DNA from 2 places in the Gordonia sp. C13 genome. Region 2 is predicted to be linked to the other one. Evidence: riboswitches for the same ligand, from Rfam matches in the RefSeq annotation. Region 2 holds a riboswitch; the other holds the start of a gene.
The links. Region 2 has a riboswitch for S-adenosylmethionine ahead of M1L58_RS17115 (aminotransferase class V-fold PLP-dependent enzyme). Riboswitches for the same ligand answer to the same signal wherever they lie in the genome.
Positions count from the first base shown of each region.

Region 1: another riboswitch for S-adenosylmethionine. It lies ahead of M1L58_RS07920 (bifunctional o-acetylhomoserine/o-acetylserine sulfhydrylase); the one in region 2 lies ahead of M1L58_RS17115 (aminotransferase class V-fold PLP-dependent enzyme).

Region 1 is NZ_JALPSY010000006.1:204,232-210,081, reverse strand. Features, by position in the region: gene metX (homoserine O-acetyltransferase MetX) at 1-503, opposite strand, end outside; gene M1L58_RS07920 (bifunctional o-acetylhomoserine/o-acetylserine sulfhydrylase) at 520-1,842, opposite strand; SAM riboswitch class IV at 1,906-2,027, opposite strand; gene M1L58_RS07915 (cutinase family protein) at 2,300-4,195, shown strand; gene M1L58_RS07910 (MFS transporter) at 4,285-5,559, shown strand; gene bfr (bacterioferritin) at 5,567-5,850, opposite strand, start outside.
Region 2 is NZ_JALPSY010000023.1:59,400-65,249, forward strand. Features, by position in the region: gene M1L58_RS17100 (rhodanese-like domain-containing protein) at 1-346, shown strand, start outside; gene M1L58_RS17105 (O-succinylhomoserine sulfhydrylase) at 343-1,560, shown strand; gene M1L58_RS17110 (isochorismate synthase) at 1,641-2,711, opposite strand; SAM riboswitch class IV at 2,824-2,938, shown strand; gene M1L58_RS17115 (aminotransferase class V-fold PLP-dependent enzyme) at 2,956-4,305, shown strand; gene M1L58_RS17120 (hypothetical protein) at 4,302-4,754, shown strand; gene M1L58_RS17125 (inorganic diphosphatase) at 4,917-5,429, opposite strand; gene dacB (D-alanyl-D-alanine carboxypeptidase/D-alanyl-D-alanine endopeptidase) at 5,735-5,850, shown strand, end outside.

The DNA of each region.
Region 1 (5,850 bases), on a different contig from region 2:
CCACCCATCGAACCGCCGAGAACTGCTCCGACGCTGCGGATTCCGAGGCGGTCGAGGAGTGCGACCTCGGCGCGGACCTGGTCGAGCACGGTGATCTGCGGGAAGCGTGAACCCCAGGGTCGACCGTCGGTGGCGAGGGACCCAGGACCCGTCGATCCCTTGCACCCACCGAGCACGTTGGCCGAGATGACGCACCACTCGTCGGTGTCGATCGCCTGGCCCGGGCCGATGAGGCCGTCCCACCAACCGGGCGTCTCGTGCTCGGCGTCGGCGGGACCGGTGACGTGGGAGTCGCCGGTGAGGGCATGCAGGGTGAGGATGACGTTGTCGCGGGACGGCGACAACGTCCCCCAGCGCTGGAACGCCAGGGTGACGTTGTCGATCCGTTCACCGCTGTCGAGAGGCAGTGAGCCGATGCTCATGCCGACGAGCTTCCCGTCCGGGACCGATTCCCAGTCGGGCTGATCAGACGCTTGCGCGTTCAGGTCGATACTCACCGACAAAACTGCCTCACCTGTCCTATTTGGCGGCTGCGAAGCCCTGTTCGAGGTCCGCCAGGATGTCGTCGATTCCCTCGATACCCACGGCCAGGCGCACCAGGCCCGGGGTGACACCCGCGGCGAGCTGCTCCTCCGGGGTCAGCTGGCTGTGGGTGGTCGAGGCCGGATGGATGACCAGGGAACGGACGTCGCCGATGTTGGCCACATGGCTGTGCAGGCTCAGGGCGTCGACGAACTTCTTGCCCGCGTCCACACCGCCGTTGATCTCGAAGGCGATGATCGCACCCTGGCCCTTGGGGGCGAGTTCCTGGCCGCGCTGGTACCACGGCGAGGACTCGAGGCCGGCGTAGGCGACGGACTCGACCTGGGCGTGGCCCTCCAGGAACTTCGCGACCTTCTGCGCGTTCGAGACGTGGCGCTCGATGCGCAGGCTCAAGGTCTCGAGACCCTGGGCGAGCAGGAAGGCGTTGAACGGGGCGATTGCCGCACCGGTGTCGCGCAGCCACTGGACGCGGGCCTTCAGGGCGTAGGCCGGAGCGCCGAGGTCGGCGAAGACCGCACCGTGGTAGCTGGGGTCCGGGGTGGTGAAGCCGGGGAACAGGTCCTTGCCGTCACGCTGGACGCGCCAGTCGAAGGTGCCGCCGTCGACGATCACGCCGCCGATAGCGGTGCCGTGGCCGCCGATGTACTTGGTGGCCGAGTGGACGACGACGTCGGCGCCGTGGGCCAGCGGATTGATCAGGTACGGGGTGGCGACGGTGTTGTCGATGATCAGCGGCAGGCCGTTGCGGTGTGCGACCTCCGAGATGCCCTTGATGTCGAGGATCTCGTTGTTGGGGTTGGAGATCGACTCGCCGTACAGCGCCCGGGTGTTGTCCTTGATGGCGGCCTGCCACGACGCGGGGTCCTCGGGATCCTCGACGAAGCTCACCTCGACGCCCAGCTTCGGCAGGGTGTAGTGGAAGAGGTTGTAGGTGCCGCCGTACAGACGGGGGCTCGACACCACGTGACCGCCGGTCTCGACGATGTTCAGGATCGCGTAGGTCTCGGCGGCCTGACCCGACGCGACGAGCAGAGCCGCGACGCCACCCTCCAGGGCCGCGATCCGCTGCTCGACCGCATCCTGGGTCGGGTTCATGATGCGGGTGTAGATGTTGCCCGGCTCCGCGAGACCGAAGAGGTTCGCCGCATGCTGCGTGTCGTTGAAGACGTAGGAGGTGGTCTGGTAGATCGGCAGCGCCCGAGCGTTGGTGGCTGCATCGGCAGCCTGGCCTACGTGGACCTGCTTGGTCTCGAAGCTCCAGTTGTCGGCTGGATTGGTGCCTTCGTTGGCATCAGACATGACTGTTGATCACTTTCTACGGTCGGCAGGGCCAAACTCGACCCTGTTGGGGTCCGACCTTCGGACCCGCGCTTGCCGGGGCTTCGCTTCCGCGATCCCACAACCCGGTCATCACCCGGAGCACCCCACCGCGGTTGGAGGGTTGCCGATCAGCTAGCCGGGGCTTGTCGCTGATACTCATGACCTGGCGACAAGGATATAACACGGATGTGAGTGCCAGAGAACCCTCCCGGTCACGCCGAATCGAAGTCCTCGTCAGCCACCCGAACCGTGTAGTGGACGTGTCCTCCGAGCGGGTGAAATCGGCGGATGAGCAGCGTGAATCACCTGTTCAGAATCGTTAGCATTTCTCAGCGTCCTGTCAGGTTCGCTTTCTCCCCTTAGAGTTCCGGTCAACCCCGGTGAAGACGCCTCTTCATCCCTGAAGCGTGTCCGGGAGTGGTGAGGAGTGGGCCTCGTGGGGGCAATGGAGCATCTCAGGTCGCGTCGGACGTCGTTTCTGATCGCAACCGCGACCGGCGTGGCGGTCGCCGCATCTTTCGGCTTGGTCGGCGGTGTCCCGGAAGCGAAAGCGGACTCGTGTGGCGCGGGTGCGGTCGTCATCGTGGGCGGCACCAACGACCCGGAGGGGCAGCACCTCGTCGGCGTCAAACAGCGCTACACCGGGCTCGGCCCCGACAACAGCCCCGACCCGAACTCCCCGTACGCCGGCGAGGGCGCCTACAAGGTCATCTACGCCGACTATCCGACGACCCTGTGGCCCCTGGGAGCGACGGGTTATGACTCGGGTGTCGCGCAGGGGACCGCGGCAACCAAGTCGGCGATTGCCGGTTATCAGTCACAGTGTCAGGGCAAGCCCGTCGTCGTGGCCGGCTATTCGCAGGGCGCCCGCGTCGCCGGCGACGTGCTGTCCGAGATCGGGAACGGCACGGTCGGCGAGATCGCCGCGATCGACGAGAACGGCGAGCCGATCCTCGACGACGAGGGCAACCCGGTCATGGTGACCATCGACCCGGACGTCATCAGCGGCGAGCTGTATTCCGATCCGCGGCGCGCCGGCGACAAGACCGGGCGAGGTATCGAGCTGTCGCTGATCGGTGTGATCCCCGGTCTGACGATGTCGGGCCCGCGCGGCGCGAACGGTGCGGACGCGGGATTCGGGACGGTCTCCGATCGCGTGGTCTCGGTGTGCATCGACGGCGACCCCATCTGCGACCTGCCGGACCCGCTGTACGACCCCATCGGTGCCATCGACGGCATCCTCGGATACCAGACGAAGCACTTCCTCTATCCATGGGCGATGTACCGCGACCCCGCCTCGCAGTGGGATACGCGGCCGGTCTCGTGCAGCGGCACGGGGACCCCGTCCGGGACGGTCTGCATGGTGGGGGCGAAGTCGGCGTTCGCCGAGCTGGTCCAGGGCTGGGCGAAGGACATCGGGTACACCGGCGAGATCGGCGACTTCCTGTCCGGCCGTCCGACGATCGGCCTGCCGCTCGGCATCACGCTGGCCAATCTGCAACCCGTCGTGCGGCTGGTCCAGGGTTTCCTGCCCCCGCTGCCGCAACTCGGTTACGGCGCCTACCTGCCCGACCTCTTCGTGTTCGAGGACATCCTGCAGGGCATCGTCAGTCTGTCCCCGGCACGACTCATGCGCGGTGTGACTGCTCTCGCGGACAGCGTGCGCAGCATCGTGCTGCTGCCGGTGAACTTCGTGCGGTACTGGGCGGGCGCGATCGTCGGACCGTCGATCACCTCGCAGCCGAACACCCTTGCACTGCCGGCCGACGATGACTCCTCGGCATCGGTGGCGCTGGCCCGGTTCGTCGCCACGGTCGACGACGATCCCGAGACCACGGCTCCAGAAGTCGAGGCGTCGGGCAGCGGTAGCGGTTCGCCCGCGGTCACCGAGGTGGCCGACGGTCAGTCGATCGGCGACCCGTCTGCGGGCACGGACACCTCGGCGCCGGTCACCGACCACGACAACACCCCGGCCGGTGGTGGAGACGGGACCGACTCGTCGACCGGCGGCACCGACCCGGGCGTCACGCGGTCGGAGACCGACTCGTCGGCCGGGCCGTCGTCGGATGACGGCGCCTCGGGTGCGGGTGGTCCTGACAGCGACACCGACGATTCCGGCAGCACCGACTCCGGGGCCTCGGATTCGAGCGGTTCCGATAGCGGCTCCGGCTCGGGCTCCGGGGGCTCGGATTCGAGCGCTTCCGGCGGCGGCGACAGCAGTAGCGGAGGTTCGAAGTCGGACTCCGGTGGCAGTGGCTCGGATTCCAGCAGCTCCGACGGCAGCGGTGGCGGTTCGGACAGTTCTTCCGGCGGTGATTCCGGCTCGGAGTAGGCGCTGTACAACGACTGGTCGTTTGCTGTGTGAACGAACTCACCGGCCGCCGGGGAATGGTGGTGCCGGAGTGCCGGTTGGCATGAGGCGTGCCTGAAGCCCCCACGACGACCACCGGTGCACCGGACGACCTCGCCATCGACGTGCTCGACGACGCGACGTCGGACGTCGCAGAGCGCCCCTCCTCGGGGATCTCGAGCAGAGCCCGCAGGCTGACCATCCTCGCGCTCGCCCTCGGCGGTTTCGGAATCGGAACCACCGAGTTCGTCGCGATGGGTCTGCTGCCGAACATCGCCGGTTCACTCGGTGTCTCCGAACCCACCGCCGGTCACGTCATCTCGGCCTACGCACTCGGTGTGGTGGTGGGCGCTCCGCTGATCGCCGCACTCACGGCGCGGATGTCGCGGCGGGTCCTGCTGATCTCCCTGATGGTGGCGTTCACCGTCGGAAACCTCGCCACCGTCCTGGCGCCGTCGTACGGGCTCCTCCTGGTGGCGCGATTCGTCGCCGGTCTCCCGCACGGCGCGTACTTCGGCGTCGCGGCGCTGGTCGCTGCGCACATGGCAGGTCCGCGGAATCGGGCCAAGGCAGTCGGGCAGGTGATGCTCGGCCTGTCGGTCGCGAACGTCGTCGGCGTGCCTGCTGCGGCCTGGCTGGGGGAGACGTTCGGTTGGCGCACCGCGTTCGCGATCGTCGTCGTCATCGGCGTCGCGACGGTCGTTTCGCTGATCCGCGTGCTGCCGAGCCTGTCGGGCATGACGATCACCGACCCGCTGACCGAACTCGGCGCGCTCCGGCGATCGCAGGTGTGGTTCACCCTGGTGATCGGTGTCGTCGGCTTCGGCGGGATGTTCGCCTTTTACACGTACCTGAACTCGGCCCTCACCTCGGTGACGGGACTGCCGGTCTCGGTCGTCCCGATCGCCTTGATGCTGTACGGGCTGGGCATGGTGACCGGCAACTTCGTCGGCGGCTGGGCGGCCGACCGCAACGTCTCGACCGCGATTCTCGCCGGGCTGTCCACCAGTGCGGTAACGCTCGCCGCCTTCGCCGTACTCGCCGAGAATGCCTGGGCAGCACTCATACTCACGTATCTCGTCGCGCTGACCGGTACGACCATGATCCCCGCGCTACAGACACGCCTCATGGACGTCGCGGCCGACGCCCAGACGTTGGCCGCCGCCCTCAACCACTCGGCGCTCAACATCGCCAACGCCGCAGGTGCGTTCCTCGGGGGCGTGGTGGTCGGTGCAGGGTGGGGATTCCTGTCACCGGCGGTGATCGGCGCCGTCCTGGCAGTCGCCGGCATCGCGGTCGCGGTCGTCGCGTTTGTGACCGCGCGAACGCGCCCGGTAGTCGCTTGAGGGGGAGTCAGCCGTTGGTCGGCGGCGTCGCGATCGTCTTCGACAGGTAGAGCGGTTCGCCGAGCTTGTTGATCAGCTCGAGCTGCGTTTCGAGGTAGTCGATGTGCTCTTCTTCGTCTGCGAGGATCTTCTCAAGGAGGTTCGCGCTGGTGATGTCACCCTTCTCGCGGCACATCGCGACGCCCGGGCGCAGGCGTTCGACGACCTCGACCTCGATCGCCATGTCCGACTCGAACTGTTCGCGGATGGACTGACCGATGCGCAGCGGCAGCAGGCGCTGGTAGTTGGGCA
Region 2 (5,850 bases):
CCTCGTCGACTGTCGGACGCAGGCCGAATGGTCCTTCGTCGGCGTCCCCGACCTCGAGATACTGGGCAAGCGCACGATCTTCGCCGAGTGGACGACATTCCCCGAGGGTCGTCGAAACGAGCAGTTCGTCGAGCAGCTGCGCAGCGCCGGGGTCACCGATGACCACGAGGTCATCTTCCTCTGCCGCTCCGGGCACCGATCGATCGGCGCGGCCGAGGCGGCGACCGCCGACGGGATCGGCAAGGCCTACAACGTGGTCGACGGGTTCGAGGGTGCCCTCGACGAGAACGATCATCGAGGTGCGTCGGGATGGCGCGCCGAAAACCTGCCGTGGAGGCAATCGTGAGTCCTGATCTGTCCGTGGGTTATGAACTGCCGGAAGGTCTTTCGCCCGACACCATCGCCGTCCGCGGCGGCCTTGCCCGCTCCGGGTTCTATGAGACCGCCGAGGCGCTGTACCTGACCAGCGGATATGTCTACGACTCCGCCGAGGCCGCCGAGCGTGCCTTCACCGGCGAGGACCAGCGATTCGTCTACTCCCGCTACGGCAACCCGACGGTCCACATGTTCCAGGAGCGACTGCGGCAGCTCGAAGGTGCCGAGGCCTGCTTCGCAACCGCCAGCGGTATGGCCGCGGTGTTCGTGGCGCTCGGTGCGCTGCTCAAGGCCGGCGACCGGCTCGTCGCCGCCCGCAGCCTGTTCGGCTCGTGCTTCGTGGTCTGCAACGAGATCCTGCCGCGCTGGGGCGTCGAGACCGAGTTCGTCGACGGCGAAGACCTCGAACAGTGGGAGCGGGCGCTGTCCAAGCCCGCCACCGCGATCTTCTTCGAGACCCCGTCGAATCCGATGCAGACCCTCGTCGACGTCGCCAAGGTGTCCGAGCTGGCCCACGCCGCGGGCGCGAAGGTGGTGTTGGACAACGTCTTCGCCACCCCGCTGCTTCAGCGCGGCCTGGATCTCGGCGCCGACGTCATCGTCTACTCCGGCACCAAGCACATCGACGGTCAGGGTCGCGTCATGGGTGGTGCCGTCCTCGGCACCAAGGAGTACGTCGACGGCCCGGTGCAGCAGCTGATGCGCCACACCGGTCCGGCGCTGAGCCCGTTCAACGCCTGGACGCTGGTCAAGGGTCTCGAGACGATGCGCCTGCGCGTCGACGCCTCGGTGTCCTCGGCCCTGCGCATCGCCGAGTTCCTGGAAGCCGACTCCCGCGTCCGCTGGGTGAAATACCCGTTCCTGCAGTCGCATCCGCAGTTCGAGCTGGCCAAGAGCCAGATGTCCGGTGGCGGCACCGTGGTGACCTTCGAGCTCAACGACCACGACGGCATCGACGGCAAGAAGCGCGCCTTCGAGGTCCTCAACGCGCTGAAGGTCATCGACATCTCCAACAACCTCGGTGACTCCAAGTCGCTCATCACCCACCCGGCCACCACCACGCATCGCGCGATGGGGCCCGAGGGACGGGCAGCGATCGGTCTCAGCGACTCGGTCGTCCGCCTCTCGGTCGGCCTCGAGGGCATCGACGACCTGCTTGCGGACCTGGATCAGGCGCTCGGCTGACGGGTAAACCCACCCTTTTCGGCAGAGCCACCACCCCTCGGGGTGCTGGGTTTGCCGAAAAATGGTGGGTTCACACAGCGCTAGGGCAGCTCCGCGATCCCTAGCGCGTTCAGCACGGTCCGCAGTTTGAACGCGGTCTCCTCCAGTTCCGCTTGCGGGTCGGAGTGTTCGACGATGCCGCCGCCCGCCCAGGTGCGCAGGCTCCGACCATCGGCGGCGAGTTCGGCGCAGCGGATGGTCACCATCCACTCGCCGTCGCCGGCGGCGTCGCACCAGCCGACCGCGCCGGCGTAGAAACCGCGGTCGCCCTCGACGTCCCGGATGATCTGTGCGGCAACATCACTCGGGGTTCCGCACACCGCGGGAGTGGGGCCGAGGAGCAGCGCGAGATCGAGGGCGGTGGTCGCCGGGTCGCGGAGTGTTGCGCGGATCGGGGTGGCCAGGTGCCAGACCTCGCCGGTGGACTCGAGCTTCGGCTCCGACGGCGCGTCGATGTCGTCGCAGAGAAGTCCCAGGCGTTCGCGCAGGTGGTCGACGACGAAGGCGTGTTCCGCGAGATCCTTTGCCGAAGCGAGCAATTCGTCGGCGGTGGCACGGTCGACGGCGGGGTCGGCCGACCGCGCCGCCGAACCTGCGTATGGGTGACAGGTCACCGTCGAACCCGACTTGCGAAGCAGGACTTCTGGACTCGCGCCGACCAGCCAGGTGCCCGAACCCGTCGCGGCGCCGACATCCACGCCGAAGGCGTTGTGTCCGGCGTTGCCGCCGGCCAGGGCGTCGATGAACTCGTCGGGCCGGACCCCCTCGTCGAGGACGAGATCGACGCTGCGCGCGAGCACCACCTTTCCGACGTCGCCCGCGACGATGCGCTTGATCGCGTGCGCGACACGTTCGCGATGTTCGTCGGCATCGGGGTGGAGCACGGTCGAGATCGCTCGTCGCGACAGCGGGCCGGTCCCGGGCAGCGGTGCTTCGCCGGTCCGGAGTCGTGCGGGGGCGATCAATGCCGCCGGGTCGCGCACATCGAAGGGGATCGCGCCGGTCAGCGACGCGACTTCGCCCGCCCGTAGCGCGGCGGACGCCTCGTCGACGTCGGTGAACGACCGGACCACCCCTTCGCCCCGCACGGTGCCGTGCGGACGCGACAACACGAAGACCTCACTCGATGACACGACAGCCAGGGTACAGGTAAGCCTGTCCTAACTAGGAATCACGGTGAATCTAAATTGACACCCTTCTCCGGGATCCGCGAACCTTGTCGCAGGTCATGAGTGCCAGTGACAAGCCCCGGCTCGCTGGTCGGCAACCCTCCTCCACGGTGGGGTGCTCCGGGTGACGACCTGGCTGCGTTCGAACCCGAATGCGGCAAGTGTGGATTCTCGAGGAGTTCTTGTCATGACTGCTGTGCTCTCGGCACCCGTCACCATCGTCCGCCCGACCCGTGCCGCGGGGCCCGCGATCCCGGACCGGGCGCCCTCCATCCCCGCGCTCGCACCGGTTGTCGGTGCGGATGCGCAGGTTCCCGTCGCCGCCGGACACAGCGTCAGCTACGCCAATCTCGACTACGCGGCGAGCGCCCCGGCGCTGGCATCAGTGGCCGCGCAGGTCGCCGGCGCCCTCGGTGAGTACGCGAGCGTGCACCGCGGTGCAGGTCACCTATCGCAGGTCACCACCCGTCGCTACGAGGCTGCGCGTGAGACCGTGCGCGATTTCGTCCGCGGCCGCGTCGACGACACCGTCGTCTTCACCCGTAACACCACTGACGCGATCAACCTCGCAGCCCACATCACGCCCGGCGACGTCGTGGTCCTCGACATCGAGCATCACGCCAACCTGCTGCCGTGGTGCGCACCGAAGGACGGTCGGAATCGGGCTCGCGTGGTCACCGCCTGCGACACGATCGAGGACACCCTTGTCGCGATCGAGTCCGAACTCGCCTCGAAGCCGGCGTCGCTGCTCGCGGTGACCGCTGCGTCGAACGTCACCGGCGAGGTCCTGCCGATCAGCAGGCTCGCCTCGATCGCCCATCGCCACGGGGCGCGAATCCTGGTCGACGCGGCGCAGCTCGTCGCGCATCGCCCCATCTCGATCGTCAGCCACGGCATCGACTATCTGGCCTTCTCCGGTCACAAGGCCTACGCACCGTTCGGTGCCGGCGTCCTGATCGGACGGTCCGACTGGTTCGACGCCGCCGACCCGTACCTCGCCGGCGGGGGAGCGACCGCCGACGTCGAGCTGGGCGGCGGAGAGAGCTCGGCCGGGACCACCTGGCACACCGGCGCCGCCCGCCACGAGGCCGGCTCGCCGAACGTGCTCGGCGCCGTGTCGATCGCCGAGGCGTGCGCCGCGCTGGCCGAGCTGGGCCCGGAGGCCATCGGCCTCCACGAACTCCGGCTCTGCGAACGCCTCGACGCCGGTCTCGCCCACATCGACGGCGTACGTCCGCTGCAGATCTTCACCGACTCGACCGACCGCGTCGGCATCGCCGGCTTCACCGTCGACGGCGTCGCACCGCGGGTCGCGGCCGAGTATCTGAGCAGCGAGCACGGAATCGGTGTGCGGGACGGCAAGTTCTGCGCCCACCCGCTGCTCAAACGCCTCGGCCATCCCGAAGGTGCCGTCCGCGCGAGCTTCGGTGCGGGCACCACCTCCGACGACATCGACCGCCTGCTCGACGCACTCGGCACGCTCTGCGCCACCACGACCACCACCCGACCAGAACTCGACGAGGGGTACCCCGCATGACCATCCAACTCGACACACCGCGCAACGCCGTCACCATCGGCCGTCCCGGCTTCCAGGTCGCGATCGCGGGAGATGCCGTCGCCCAGACCTTCCCGATCGTCGTGCGTCGCGAGACCCTGCGGGACGCCCAGCGGGCGCGCTCGCTGCTGCGGGCCGGCACCCATGACCAGGCGAACTTCGTCGTCGCCCTCGAGGTCGAGGTGGCCATCGCGCCGCACGCGGCATCGGCACGTGCCGCCGTTGCGCAGGCCGGAGCCGCGACCGACAACTCCGATACCATTCGCTACGTCGGCACGACCCACGGCCTGATCACGCTCCTGCGCGACGTCTATGCCGCCGAGGTCGCCGACGCGGTGATCCTGGTCCCGATCGACGGGTCGGCCACCGACCGTCGAATCCGCGAGCAGGTGCTCCCGGTCTTCGCGGACGTGCGCCACCGGGTCGCCTAGGTTTCGGGCCAGACCGAACGCAGAATCGCCGCCGCCGGCTCACGATCGCCTTCTGTACGTGGCGATGTGGCCGGAGGCGGCGATTGTGGTTCACCCCGGAGAACACGAACCGCCGACGACAGCGTGTGTCGTCGGCGGTCGTGAACGACTGCTCGGGTGGCGTCAGCCGCGCGAGGGCTCGTTGGCGTCGTGCGGGTGAGCGGCGAGACGGTCGATGGCCTCCTGGGCCACCTTCTCGGCGGCTTCCCGGCCGACCCAACCGCCGGGCTGGACCTCCTTGCCGGGCTCGAGGTCCTTGTAGTGCTCGAAGAAGTGCGAGATCGGACCCAGCTCGTACTCCGACACGTCGGAGATGTCCTTGATGTGGTCCCAGCGCACGTCACCGGCGGGCACGCACAGCAGCTTGTCGTCGCCGCCGGCTTCGTCGGTCATCGTGTACATGCCGACGATGCGGGCGCGCACGATGATGCCGGGGAAAACCGACTCGGGCAGCAGGACCATCGCGTCGAGCGGGTCGCCGTCCTCGCCGAGGGTGCCGTCGATGTAGCCGTAGTCGGCCGGGTAGCCCATCGAGGTGTACAGGTAGCGGTCGAGGTAGACCTTCCCCGTCTCGTGGTCGACCTCGTACTTGTTTCGGCCACCTTTGGGGATCTCGATGGTCACATCGAATTCCACTGTTCCTCCTGGCAGTTGCGGATCGGGGGTGTGATCGCCGGACGGCCCAGATGGCCGCGCGTCGCAACAACGATACTGTTAGTCCCACGACCTCGGGCTTCGTACCCCCGCAGTTCGCGGGTGTTTCGGATCCTCGGGTCGCGCATATCCGACATTTCGGCCAGTGGCGTATCGGTCGGTCAGTGCAGTATCGGTAAGGGCAGTGCGAGAGATCCGGAGGCTTCGTGGGCGCAACCACCAGACCCGCAGGTCGTGATGGCAGACCCCGCAGTCGCAGACTCCTCTGGTGGACGATCGTCGCCGTCGTGGTCCTCGCGCTGGTGTCGACCGCCGCCGTGGTCGTGGCGCTCCGCCTGGACAAGGAGGCCGAGCTGCCGCCGGGTATCCCGCCGCAGCCCGCCGCGATCTCCCTCGACCCGCA